2 regions of the Suilimivivens aceti genome follow, and region 1 is predicted to be linked to the other one. Evidence: predicted binding sites of a transcription regulator. Region 1 holds the regulator's gene; the other holds the start of a gene.
What was found. Region 1 encodes NrdR, which represses ribonucleotide reductase genes. Its sites were predicted from a motif close to CACAANATNTTGTG; they were not measured.
Positions count from the first base shown of each region.

Region 2: a site for NrdR is predicted at 1,892-1,905, ahead of nrdD (anaerobic ribonucleoside-triphosphate reductase). Genes of this name have one in related genera too.

Region 1 covers NZ_JAOQKJ010000004.1:191,158-197,466, reverse strand. The annotation lists gene OCV77_RS06180 (M18 family aminopeptidase) at 1-494, shown strand, start outside; gene OCV77_RS06175 (sigma-E processing peptidase SpoIIGA) at 660-1,454, shown strand; gene sigE (RNA polymerase sporulation sigma factor SigE) at 1,466-2,209, shown strand; gene sigG (RNA polymerase sporulation sigma factor SigG) at 2,194-2,973, opposite strand; gene OCV77_RS06160 (YlmC/YmxH family sporulation protein) at 3,103-3,336, shown strand; gene nrdR (transcriptional regulator NrdR) at 3,393-3,842, shown strand; gene OCV77_RS06150 (ABC transporter substrate-binding protein) at 4,011-5,525, shown strand; gene OCV77_RS06145 (ABC transporter permease) at 5,549-6,309, shown strand, end outside.
Region 2 covers NZ_JAOQKJ010000012.1:64,747-71,055, reverse strand. The annotation lists gene nrdD (anaerobic ribonucleoside-triphosphate reductase) at 1-1,849, opposite strand, end outside; gene OCV77_RS13510 (MATE family efflux transporter) at 1,968-3,362, opposite strand; gene tadA (tRNA adenosine(34) deaminase TadA) at 3,340-3,894, opposite strand; RNA gene ffs (signal recognition particle sRNA large type) at 3,953-4,152, shown strand; gene OCV77_RS13495 (GGDEF domain-containing protein) at 4,219-6,159, opposite strand; gene OCV77_RS13490 (hypothetical protein) at 6,205-6,309, opposite strand, start outside.

The DNA.
Region 1 (6,309 bases):
AGGTGGGAAGCCTTACCAAGCAGGGTGCAGCTTCTACATTTCTGAGGGATACCCTGCGGCGGATCAGTGAAGAGTATGATCCTTCTGAAAGCACTTATCTGCAGCTTCTTGCCGACAGCTTCATGATCTCCGCAGACAATGCCCATGCCATGCATCCGGCTCACCCGGAAAAGGCAGATCCGGGAAACAGGCCATATCTGAATGGGGGTATCGTCATCAAGTATCATGGCGGACAAAAGTATACCACAGATGCGTATTCTGAGGCTGTCATGAGAAGGGTATGCAGGGATGCCGATGTGCCTGTCAGTGTATACTGCAACCGTTCTGATATTGCCGGTGGCTCTACTCTTGGTAATATTTCTGCAGGACAGGTTTCCATTCCCTGTGTGGATATCGGGCTGGCACAGCTTGCCATGCATTCCAGCGTGGAAACAGCAGGAACGAAGGATATCAGAATGCTTGTGAAGGCAGCCAGGAGCTTTTACAGTATGTGATCACGGAAAGGAATAAAGGAGCCGGAGAATGTGTACCGTTTGCAGAAACGGACATGTTTCCCGGCTCCTTTTGCGATGAGTTATGGGAGTGAAGTCCGGATTTTGACAAAATCCGGACTTCAGAATGATTATAATGATGAAGTGCCATGGAAAGAGAGGTGACACTTGCAAAAAGTTCTGTATCTTGACAGTATCTTTCTACATAATCTGGTGCCTGATTTTCTGATCCTGAGACTGATCCTTAAGACCCTTAGGAAATCTACCACTTTTTTTCGGGTCATGGGCGGGGCAGCGGCAGGAGCAGGGATGTACTGTATTACCCTGTGCCTGCCAGGAAGTCTGCTTTCCGGGATCTTTGTAAAAGTGATCACAGCACTGCTCATGCTGAAGATCACAGCACCTTTTCAGAAAGGAAAAGAACTGCTTACAGGGCTGCTGCTTTATTTCACCTTTGCATTTTTCATGGGTGGGGGCATGCTGCTTGTAAAGCGTCTTCTCCTGGAAAACAGCATAAGAGTACAGGGAGATCTGCTTATGCTTTCGGGCATGGCAATATATGGACTTGCGGCTTTTTTGCAGGACTGGAAGCAGAGAAAAATGCAGACACATTTCTGCAGGGTATGGCTTCCCGGGGATGACGGGAATTTCGCCATAACAGGACTGATCGATACCGGGAACGGGCTGATTGAGCCCGTCAGCAGAAAGCCGGTGGCAGTACTGGATGAGGTGTGCTTTGAAAAAATGAGCCACTGCAAAAGACCTGAGAAATACAGGATCATTCCCTTTCACAGTATAGGAACAGAAAGAGGAATGCTGGATGCCTATGAAATAGAAGAAATACAGCTGGAGGAGGAAACGGGCAGAAGACGCCTTAAGCAGGTGATGATTGCCGTGTGCAGAGAGCGTGTGTCCGGAAGGAAGAAATATCAGATGATTCTGCCACAGCAGTGGTTTTTATAGGAGGAGCAGTTATGGTTTTTAAGGTTGCAATGCCAGGAAGATTCCAGTTTAAGATATATCGGAGAGAAGCAGGATTTCTTACAGGAAGGCAGGGAGATGTACACTATATCGGAGGAAGTGAGGTGCTGCCACCGCCTCTTGAGGCGGATAAGGAGAATGCAGTGATCAGTGACCTTGGCACGGAGTATGAGGATGAAGCCAAATCAATTCTGATCGAGCATAATTTAAGACTTGTTGTTTATATTGCAAAGAAGTTTGATAATACCGGGGTGGGTGTGGAGGATCTGATCTCCATTGGTACGATCGGACTGATCAAATCCATCAATACGTTTAATCCGCAGAAAAATATCAAACTGGCAACCTATGCGTCAAGATGTATTGAAAATGAGATTCTGATGTACCTCCGGAGAAACAATAAGACAAAGCTGGAGGTTTCGATTGATGAGCCCCTGAATGTGGACTGGGATGGGAATGAACTGCTTTTGTCAGATATTCTTGGAACGGATGAGGATGTGATCTACCGGGATATTGAAACAGAGGTGGAGCGAAAGCTTTTATTGAAAGCGGTAGATAAGCTTTCTGACAGGGAAAAGACGATCATTAATTTAAGGTTTGGCTTAAGCGATCCTTCCGGGAAGGAGCTGACCCAGAAGGAGGTGGCTGAAATGCTTGGTATTTCCCAGTCTTATATTTCCAGGCTGGAGAAGAAAATTATGAAGCGTCTGAAAAAGGAACTGATTCAGGCTGTCAGATAGTTTTTCATGGTCTTTAAGGCATTTTTCTCAAGGCGGCTCACCTGCGCCTGAGAAATGCCGATCATGCCGGCCACTTCCATCTGGGTTTTTCCTTCAAAGAAACGCAGGGAGATGATCTCATTTTCCCGTTTATTCAGATGCTTCATGGCTTCACTTAAGGAAAGATGTTCCACCCAGTTATCTTCCTTATTTTTCTTGTCACTGATCTGATCCATGACATAAAGGGTATCCCCGCCATCGGTAAAAACAGGCTCGTACAGGCTCATTGGATTCTGGATGGCATCCAGGGCATAGACAATATCTTCTTTGGAGATGCCGATTTCTTCCGCAATTTCACTGAGAGTAGGATCCTTCATATTTTTCTTTAACAGCATTTCCTTTGCATAAATGGCTTTGTAGGCTGTATCCTTCAGGGAGCGGCTGACCCGGATACAATTGTTGTCACGGAGAAAACGCCGGATCTCTCCGATGATCATGGGTACGGCATATGTGCTGAATTTGACATTCAGGGAAACATCAAAGTTATCAATGGCCTTGATCAGACCGATACAGCCGATCTGGAACAGGTCATCCGCATTTTCGCTGCTGGATGAAAAACGCTTGATCACGCTGAGGACAAGACGCAGGTTCCCCTCGATATATTTTTCCCTGGCAGAGGTGTCCCCCTGCGTGATTTTTTTAAAAAGAGCCTCTTTTTCTGCTGTCTTCAGCAGGGGGAGTCTTGCCGTATTTACCCCGCAGATTTCAACTTTTCCCTGTGCCATAAAGAATCCTCCTGTTTACTAGATACTTGTAATCATTCTCAAAAGACCAGGAAAATATTCATGCAGAAAAAGGATTTCCAGATTTGTCTGTCTGCATAAAATAATAAAAAGAGGAAGAGGCAGGAAAAGATGCGTTATTCAGAACTGAAATGTAAGGATGTGATCAATTTAAGGGACTGCAGGAAGCTTGGCAGGATCGGAGATCTTGAGTTTGATGAATGCAGCGGAAGGATATGCAGTGTCACGGTACCGGGAAATAATAAATTCTGTAATCTTCTGAAATCGGAACCGGATTACTGTATTCCCTACAAGGATATCAAACAGATCGGACCTGATATTATTATTGTAGATGTCTGCGGTTGACATGCTTTTCTGTGCGGAATATAATATTCTCAAAGAACCAGAACAGGAGAAAGCCTATGAAATGTCCCTATTGCAGCCATGAAAATACAAGAGTCATTGATTCAAGACCGGCAGAGGATAACAATTCCATCAGACGAAGAAGAGTGTGTGATGAATGTGGTAAACGCTTTACCACCTATGAGAAGATAGAGACGATTCCCCTGATCGTGATCAAGAAGGATGAGAACAGGGAGCCATATGACAGATCCAAGATCGAAGCAGGCGTTCTTCGTGCCTGCCATAAGAGACCGATCAGCATCAATCAGATCAACCAGCTCGTGGATGAAGTAGAGACAGAGATTTTTAACAGGGAAGAGAAAGAGATCCCAAGCCGTGTGATCGGAGAACTTGTCATGGATAAGCTGAAGAATCTGGAAGCTGTAGCCTATGTCAGATTTGCTTCTGTATACCGGGAGTTCAAGGATATCAATACCTTTATGGACGAACTGAAGAAGGTACTGAAATAAAGAAAACAGAGAGAAAAACAGAGATAAGGAACGGGAAAAGCCATTTTCCCATAAAAGAAAGCAGTCCTGAAAAAAGGATTGCTTTTTTAAAAAGAATCATATACAATAAGCGAGGCATTTAAACAGAATGCAAAATTTCATAACAAGAATGAGAAAGGAATCAGAAACATGAAAAAAGGAGCAGTAAAATGGCTTCTGGTCTTCATGCTTACCACACTTGCTGTTGCACTGGGCGGATGCGCAGGTGACAAGGAAGGGGAGAGTTCTTCTCAGATTACCATCGGAATCCCCCAGGATCTGGAGGATAGTCTTGACCCTCACAAGGCAGTGGCGGCAGGAACTAAAGAGGTATTATTCAATCTGTTTGAAGGATTGGTTAAGCCGACCAGTGATGGTGATTTAATCCCTGCAGTGGCAAGCGCCTATGAAGAATCAGAAGGCGGGAAGGTATATACCTTCACATTAAGAGACGGAGTAAAGTTTCACGACGGAAGCCTGGTTACGGCAGAGGATGTAAAGTTTTCACTTGACAAATGCGCCGATACCAGTAACGGAGGACCTCTGGTACCGGCGTTTTCCAATATTGAGAGCGTGACGATCGCAGATGATCATACCGTAGTTGTAACACTGCAGGAAGCAGACACAGAATTCCTGGCTTATATGACGACAGCAATCATTCCAAAGGCCAATGAGAATCCGGATACCAATCCCATCGGAACAGGACCTTACAAATATGTATCCCGTTCACCCCAGGAGAACTTTGTAGTAGAGAGGTTTGATGATTATTGGGGAGAAAAGGCTAATATTGAGAATGTAACCTTTAAGATCTGTGCCAATGCCGATTCCATTGTCATGAATCTGGAGGGCGGATCCATTGATATGTTCGCAAGAGTGACAGCAACCCAGGCAGCAGAGCTTTCTGACAAGTTTGATGTACTGGAAGGGACGATGAATCTGGTGCAGGCTCTTTACCTGAACAATGCTGTAGCGCCCTTTGATGATGTAAGGGTCAGACAGGCTCTCAGCTATGCAGTAAATCCGCAGGAGATCATGGATATCATTTCAGACGGTAAGGGAACCGAGCTGGGAAGCTCCATGTTTCCGGCGTTTGGAAAGTACTATATGGAAGAACTGAATGATACGTATCAGCAGAATTTTGATAAGGCAAAGGAGCTGCTTGCAGAAGCCGGTTATCCGGATGGCTTTTCCTTTACGATTACAGTACCTTCCAACTACCAGCCCCATATAGATACCGCACAGGTTCTGGTAGAGCAGTTTGCCAATATCGGTGTGACTGCCAATATCCAGCTTGTAGAGTGGGACAGCTGGCTGAGTGATGTTTATACAGACAGAAACTTTGAATCCACGGTTGTTGGTGTAGATGCATCAAGTCTTACAGGAGCAGCCCTTTTGCAGAGATTTACCAGTACGGCATCCAACAACTTTATCAACTATAACAATGCAGACTATGATACGGCTTTTGCAAATGCACTTACCAGCACGGATGATGCAGAGAAAACAAAGTATTACAAGGAATGCGAAACAATTCTTGCTACAGATGCAGCAAATGTTTATATTCAGGATCTGCCGGAGTTTGTAGCATTAAATAAGAACTATACAGGATATGAGTTCTATCCCCTGTATGTTCAGGATATAGCAAAACTGAAGCTTGTCAGCCAGTAATCTGACGATAGGAGGACAAAGAGATGAGATATGCAGGCAAAAAGATTTTGACGATGTGTGTAACCCTGTTTGCAGTCACGCTCTTTGTCTTTCTTGCTTTTCATATGATATCGGGAGACCCGGTGACCTCCATGCTGGGCACCCAGGCAACACCGGAGAGGGCAGAGGCACTGCGGGAGGAGCTTGGATTGAATGACCCGGTGCTTGTACAGTATGGCAGATGGGCTGCCGGTTTCCTGAAGGGAGATATGGGCACCTCTTACAGCTACCGGATGCCGGTCAGCGAAATGATCCTGGATAAGCTGCCGGTTACCATTACCATGACACTGATGGCTTTTGCATGGATGATACTGATCTCCATTCCTGTAGGTCTGTATGCGGCAAAGCACGAGGGAGGAATGACAGACCGGATCATTACCGTGGTCAATCAGATCATTATGGCAGTACCGCCTTTCTTTGCCGGGATCCTGATCACCTTTGTGTTTGGAATGATCTTCCGGCTGTTTACACCGGGTGGTTATGTTTCCTATCAGATAAATATAGGAAAGTTCGTGGGATATCTGTTCTTTCCTTCTCTTGCCATAGCACTGCCAAAGGCAGCCATGGCGGTCAAGCTTCTTAGGAGCTCTGTGATCTCGGAAATGAAGCTTGATTATGTGCGGACAGCTTATAGCAGAGGAAACAGTAAACGGAGCGTCCTGTACCGTCACGTACTGAAGAATGCCATGATCCCGGTGATCACCTTTCTTGGGATGGCACTTTCTGATATGATCGCAGGCAGCAT
Region 2 (6,309 bases), on a different contig from region 1:
TCGCCCCGCCTGTGGAAAGTGCCTGGAAATCCGATTCAAACTTCAGCTTGGAAAAAGCATCGATCGGCTCTGTTACATGCACATGATAGCTGTTTGTGATATACCCCTTGTCCGTCACGCCTTCGATAATACCAAACCTTCTCTGCAGACACTTGGCAAACTTATAAGTGGTGCTCTCGATCGGTGAACCATAAATACTGAATGCAATATTGGTTTCTTCCTTCCATTTCTCGCAGGCCTTATTCATATATTTCATCACTTCCAGTGCAAAAGGCTTCGCCTCCGGATCGGTATGTGACTTTCCTGTCATATATCTGACGCATTCACAGAGTCCAGCATAGCCAAGGGAAATTGTAGAATATCCTCCATACAGCAGCTTATCGATCGTTTCTCCCTTTTTCAGCCTTGCCAGCGCACCATACTGCCACAGGATCGGTGCTGCATCAGAAAGAGTTCCCTTCAGACGGTTATGCCTGTACATCAGTGCCTTATAGCAAAGCTCCAGTCTCTCATCAAAGATCTTCCAGAACTTATCCATATCTCTTTGGGAAGAAAGTGCCACATCCACCAGGTTGATGGTTACAACACCCTGATTAAATCTTCCATAGAATTTATAATTTCCATTCTCATCCTTCCAGGGATTCAGGGCACTCCTGCATCCCATAACAGGAAAACAGTTTCCTTCCTTGAGCTGCTTCATGATCTTCTCGGAAATATAATCAGGAACCAACCTCTTGGCAGTACATTTTGCAGCCAGCTCTGTCAGATAAAAATACGGATCTCCCTCATGGATATTGTCATCCTCAAGCACATAGATCAGCTTGGGAAATGCCGGTGTGATATAGGTTCCGCTTTCATTCTTGACTCCCTGGATCCTCTGGTTCAGCATTTCCTCGATCACAAGCGCAAGATCCTTCTTTTCCTGTGCACTCTTTGCCTCATTCAGATACATAAATACGGAAAGGAACGGAGCCTGACCATTGGTGGTCATCAATGTGATCACCTGATACTGGATCGTCTGTACACCCTTTTCGATCTCTTTGCGGAGCCGTCTCTCAACAACCCTGCTGATCACTTCGTTTGATGGTGTATCACCCATCAGCTCTGCGTCCTCGAGCACTTCCCTGTGGATCTTTTCTCTGGATACCTGTACAAAGGGAACCAGATGTGTCAGAGAAATGCTCTGACCGCCGTACTGGTTGCTGGCCACCTGCGCAATGATCTGCATGGCAATATTGCAGGCTGTGGAAAAGCTGTGAGGCTTGTCAATATATGTCTCACTGATAACAGTTCCGTTCTGCAGCATATCCTCCAGGTTAACCAGATCACAGTTGTGCATATGCTGTGCAAAATAGTCTGCATCGTGGAAATGGATCAGACCCTCCTGGTCTGCCTTTACGATATCCTGGGGAAGCAGCAGCCTTCTTGTCAGATCCTTGCTTACCTCTCCTGCCATATAATCACGCTGCACACTGTTGATGATCGGATCCTTATTGGAATTCTCCTGCAGAACCTCTTCATTATTACATTCGATCAGAGACAGGATCCTGTCATCTGTTGTATTGCTTTTTCTTACAAGAGAACGGGTATAGCGGTACTTTACATAACATCTCGCCACATTGAAGGCCCCCTGTGCCATGATCTGATTTTCTACCATATCCTGCATTTCCTCTACGGAAATAGCTCGGTTCATCTTGCTGCATTTGAAATTAATATAATCCGCGATCTCCTCGATCTGCTCCTCTGTGAGCTCTTCCCTGATCGCCGCCTTGTTCGCCTTGGCAACTGCAGCTACAATTTTTCTGATGTCAAAGTCTACCTCTGACCCGTTCCTCTTAATTACCTTCATGAAACCCCTCCTTGTACTAACGATGTACGTTTTTAATTATAGTACAAGATATAGTATTACACAAGCCACAAATATCAAAATATTGTTATTATAAGTAGCATTCACATTTTAAACGGGTTTACGGCTCCTTTACAATATTCTGCAGCCAGATATCACTGCGGATCATAAAATAACCGATGGTAACCTTAATGATCTCCGTAAAGGATACAAAGAAAAACACCATTTCTATGGTAAGTGCTGTATGCTTGGCAAGTATTGTAGCGAGCGGAATTACAATTACCCAGGTATAAACACTGTCAAACAGAAAGGTGATTCCAGTCTTGCCCCCGGACCTCAGTGTGAAATAGGACGCATGTGAAAAAGCACAAAGCGGCATGACCAGAGCGGAGATCATAATAAATCTGCCGGCAAGCTCCTTGATACTGTCCTCTGTCTTGTAGATCATCGGAAAATAACGGCCTGCAAATATCATAATAAGTGATACTCCCATGCAGCAGAGCACACAGAAAAAAATCATCTTATTATCTTTATCCCTGGCTTCCTCCAGCCGTCCTGCACCAAGAAGCTGTCCGACTACGATGGAAATGCACCCGCCAAGCTGGAGGTAAACAATATTAAACAGATTGCTTATGGTAGAGGAAATATTCTGTGCCGCTACTACCTCAAGGCCACGGACAGCGTAGCACTGGGCGATCACAGCCATTCCCACTGCCCAGAGCATTTCATTGAACATCAGCGGTGTTCCCTTTTTAATAATGCCAGACAAAATATGTCCCGGAACAGAGAATCCATGATAGACTCCCTTCAGATACGGGTTCTGCTCCAGATGAGTATGTGCCCAGATCACCACAATGGCACATTCCACAAATCTGGCTGCCACTGTCGCTATGGCTGCACCCTGCACCCCATAGGCCGGAACCCCTCCTATCCCGAAGATCAGCACATAATCCAGCACCAGATTGGTTACCACTGCTGCCAGACTCGCCAGCATCGGCACAAATGTATGCCCGGTTTCCCTGATCGTATTCACATAGGCCTGGCTGACAGCAAATGGCACAAGTCCTGCCATCATGATCCTCAGATATTGCTCTCCATACTGAAGGGCAAGTGCAGTGTTCCCCACACTTCCTCCGTCACTTAAGTACAGGGAGATCAGATCTGTATCTAAGAATCCAAACAAAAGCAGGGCGATCCCGGCGATAATGATACAGGCATACATTTTAAACCGGAATGCATACTTCTGCCCTTCATAATCCCCTTTACCATAAAACTGGGTACCAAATATCCCGGCGCCGGACACACCGCCCCAGATACAGATATTAAATACAAAAATAAGCTGATTGACAATGGCTACACCGGACATCTGCTCTGTTCCCACCTGCCCGACCATGATATTGTCAAGGAAGCTGACAAAGCTGGTAATGGCATTCTGAATGATCATGGGAACAGCAAGCACCAGTACATATCTAAAAAATGCAGTATCTATATATTTATTTTTTATCTTCGTTAACATTCTCTTCTCCTGTTTCTTTCTGCTGCACAGCAGTATTTTCAGCCACGGCCGACGCCCGCAGCTTCTTCTCCATCTTTACTCTCACCCGAAGTCCCTTAAAGAATTCTTTCAGCATACTGGAGCACTCCTCTTCCAGAACTCCTCTTGTCACCTTCACCTGGTGGTTAAATCTTTCATCCTCCAGAATATTCAGTATGGAACCCCCACAGCCTGCCTTGGGATTCATGCAACCCATTACCACCTCATCGATCCTGGCCTGTACGATCGCGCCTGCACACATTTGACAGGGTTCCAGTGTCACATACAGCGTGCAGCCCTCAAGCCGCCAGTCACCAAGTTTTTTGCTCGCCCTGTTGATCGCTGTGATCTCTGCATGTGCCAGCGTATTTTTATCCGTATTTCTACGGTTATAACCTCTTCCTATGATCTTTCCTTCGTGGACGATGACACAGCCGATCGGTACCTCAAGCAGAGCGTATGCCTTTTTTGCCTGCTTTATGGCCGCCTTCATATACTTTTCCTGCTCAGTCATTTCCTGTTTCCTTTCAAGTTGACAAATCTTCGAAAACCCCATATACTACTAAAGTAATACATATCTGCTCTGAAGGAAGCTGCTGTGGCTGCCCCTTTTTGATGGCGCTGAAGGGTGGGTCCTGCGCAATGGATGTCCACGAACCGTGTCAGGTTGGGAACAAAGCAGCACTAAGAGGAATTTTTCCATGTGCCGCAGGGTCACCTGCCCCGAGTTAATCAGAAGGGTAACGCATGGCAGCTTCCTTTAGCGCAGATACCGCACACACAATAACAGGAGGAGCTTAACCGCCCCTCCTGATTTTTTCTGTATCAGGTACACGCCTTACGGCTGCTGGTTTTTCAGCCTTTCCTTTTTGGCTTTTTTTACCTTATACATCTCCTGATCTGCTACTTCGATCAGATCCTCCAGCTTCATGTCTTCTTCCGGCTCTACCAGACTGTACCCCATACTGGCGCCCAGTTTATACTCCTTGCCGGAGGTCATGTTATATTCATCAATGCTTCTTTCGATCCTGCGGATATAGCCTGCCGCCTTCTCATCCGTATAATTTTTGGACATAACGACAAACTCATCACCACCATAGCGCATCACCAGTTCCCCGTTTCCATGTAACTGACGCAGGATCATTCCCATTGCCTTGATAAAAGCATCTCCTTCGTCATGACCATACCTGTCATTGACGCTCTTAAGTCCATCCAGATCCAGGAACAGAATAAACAGATTCTCTTTCCTGTCGATAGCCTCATGGATCAGGTTCGGTGCGAACTTGAAAAATCCTGCTCTGTTAAATACTTCTGTCAGGGTATCATAGATCCACATCCGGTTCAGTCTGTGCACCATGGAATTCAGCATTGACTGCTTTCTTAAATTCTCCAGGGCATTATTAATATTCATGATAAATAAATGGAAAAGCTCGCTGTCCATCATCAGACGGCTGTTTCCGATAACACAGTAACCATAGCAGCGATCCTGATAATGCAGCGGAACTACAGTGTAGAACCTGCCTTTTCCTGCTACTGTGTATTTATCCGGAAGAAACTTTTCTACCGGGAATCTTCCATAATTCTCAAATTCTCCCCGCCTGTAGATCAGCGGAATGCAGATTTCCGGTGCATATTGTGACAGTGCTTCTATCTGTGTTTTTCCCGTAATCTCATAATTTCTGTCTGTCTGGTAAGAGTCCTCCACCACACACATACACATATAGAACTCATTCGGATTGATCAGTTTAATGTATCTGCGTATCTCTGCCAGCAGCTGTTCAAAGGTGGGTGCCCCGGTAAAATCTGCTGATGAGGATTTCACGATCTCAGAAAACTCTGTCACATGAAGCTTGTCTGTGATCATCTTCATCCGGAAGCTTTCCTCCGGTTCTGCTTCACTGTCATGGCAGCCACAGCTTTCGGTAAAGATCAGATGACTTTTCAGGGTTGTTTCTTCCGATCCCTCTTTCCCAAGGATCACATCCCTGAGCTTTTCATATGCCTTTGCTCCAAGCTCTGTCTCCGGTCTCTCCACACTGGTGATCCTTGGAGAATGGTTCCTGCCAACGATCGCATTATCATACCCGGTAAGGAGCACCTGCTCTGGGACCTCATACCCCAGCTCCTTCAGCTTGTAAAAAGCCCCTAATGCCATTTCATCATTAGCCGCCACAATAGCATCCGGAAATGCTCCAGGCAGGTCGTAGAAATATCCAACTGCCTTTTTCCCACTCTCAGGATGATAATCACCGTAATAAAAATAGCGGTTATCGAAGGGAATCTTATTGTCCGCCAGTGCCTTCCGGAAGCTCTCCCATCTCTCCGTGGAATCCATATTCTCTTCCGGTCCTGATATAAAAGCAAAGTGCTTCGCCCGATGTACCTGGAGGAGATGCTCCACAATCCCGTAAATTCCATTGGCATTATCCATACCCATATAAAGCATTCCCGGATATTTTACATTCAGGCTGATACAGGGAATCCTTGCTTCCCTGATCTTTTTTACCAGTTCAGATATGACACTCTTGTCATATACTGTGTCACCATGAAGGATCACACCGTCGTAATCTTTCAGATCCGGCAATGAGAAAATAGCAGTTTCTCCTTTAGTATAATAAGGAGAAGAATAGGTCCACGAATCACAGGTGAAAATAAAAACATCCGTCCCGTCAAAGACCGCCTTTTCCAATATTCCATTCATAATACGGCGCTGACTGTCAAAACGCAGACCACCGATCAAGACCGCAATTTTCATAGCTGTTAATCCTTCGTTATCCATCAAACATGGACTCTGGTACCTATGTACATGATAACATCTTTTTTTTCAAATTTCTACTTTTCTCAGATAATATCCAAATTTTCCATCTTCGACCTTCCCTTCAGTTTCAAAGCCCTCAAACCCAAACATAATGGCTACCATTTTCTCCCT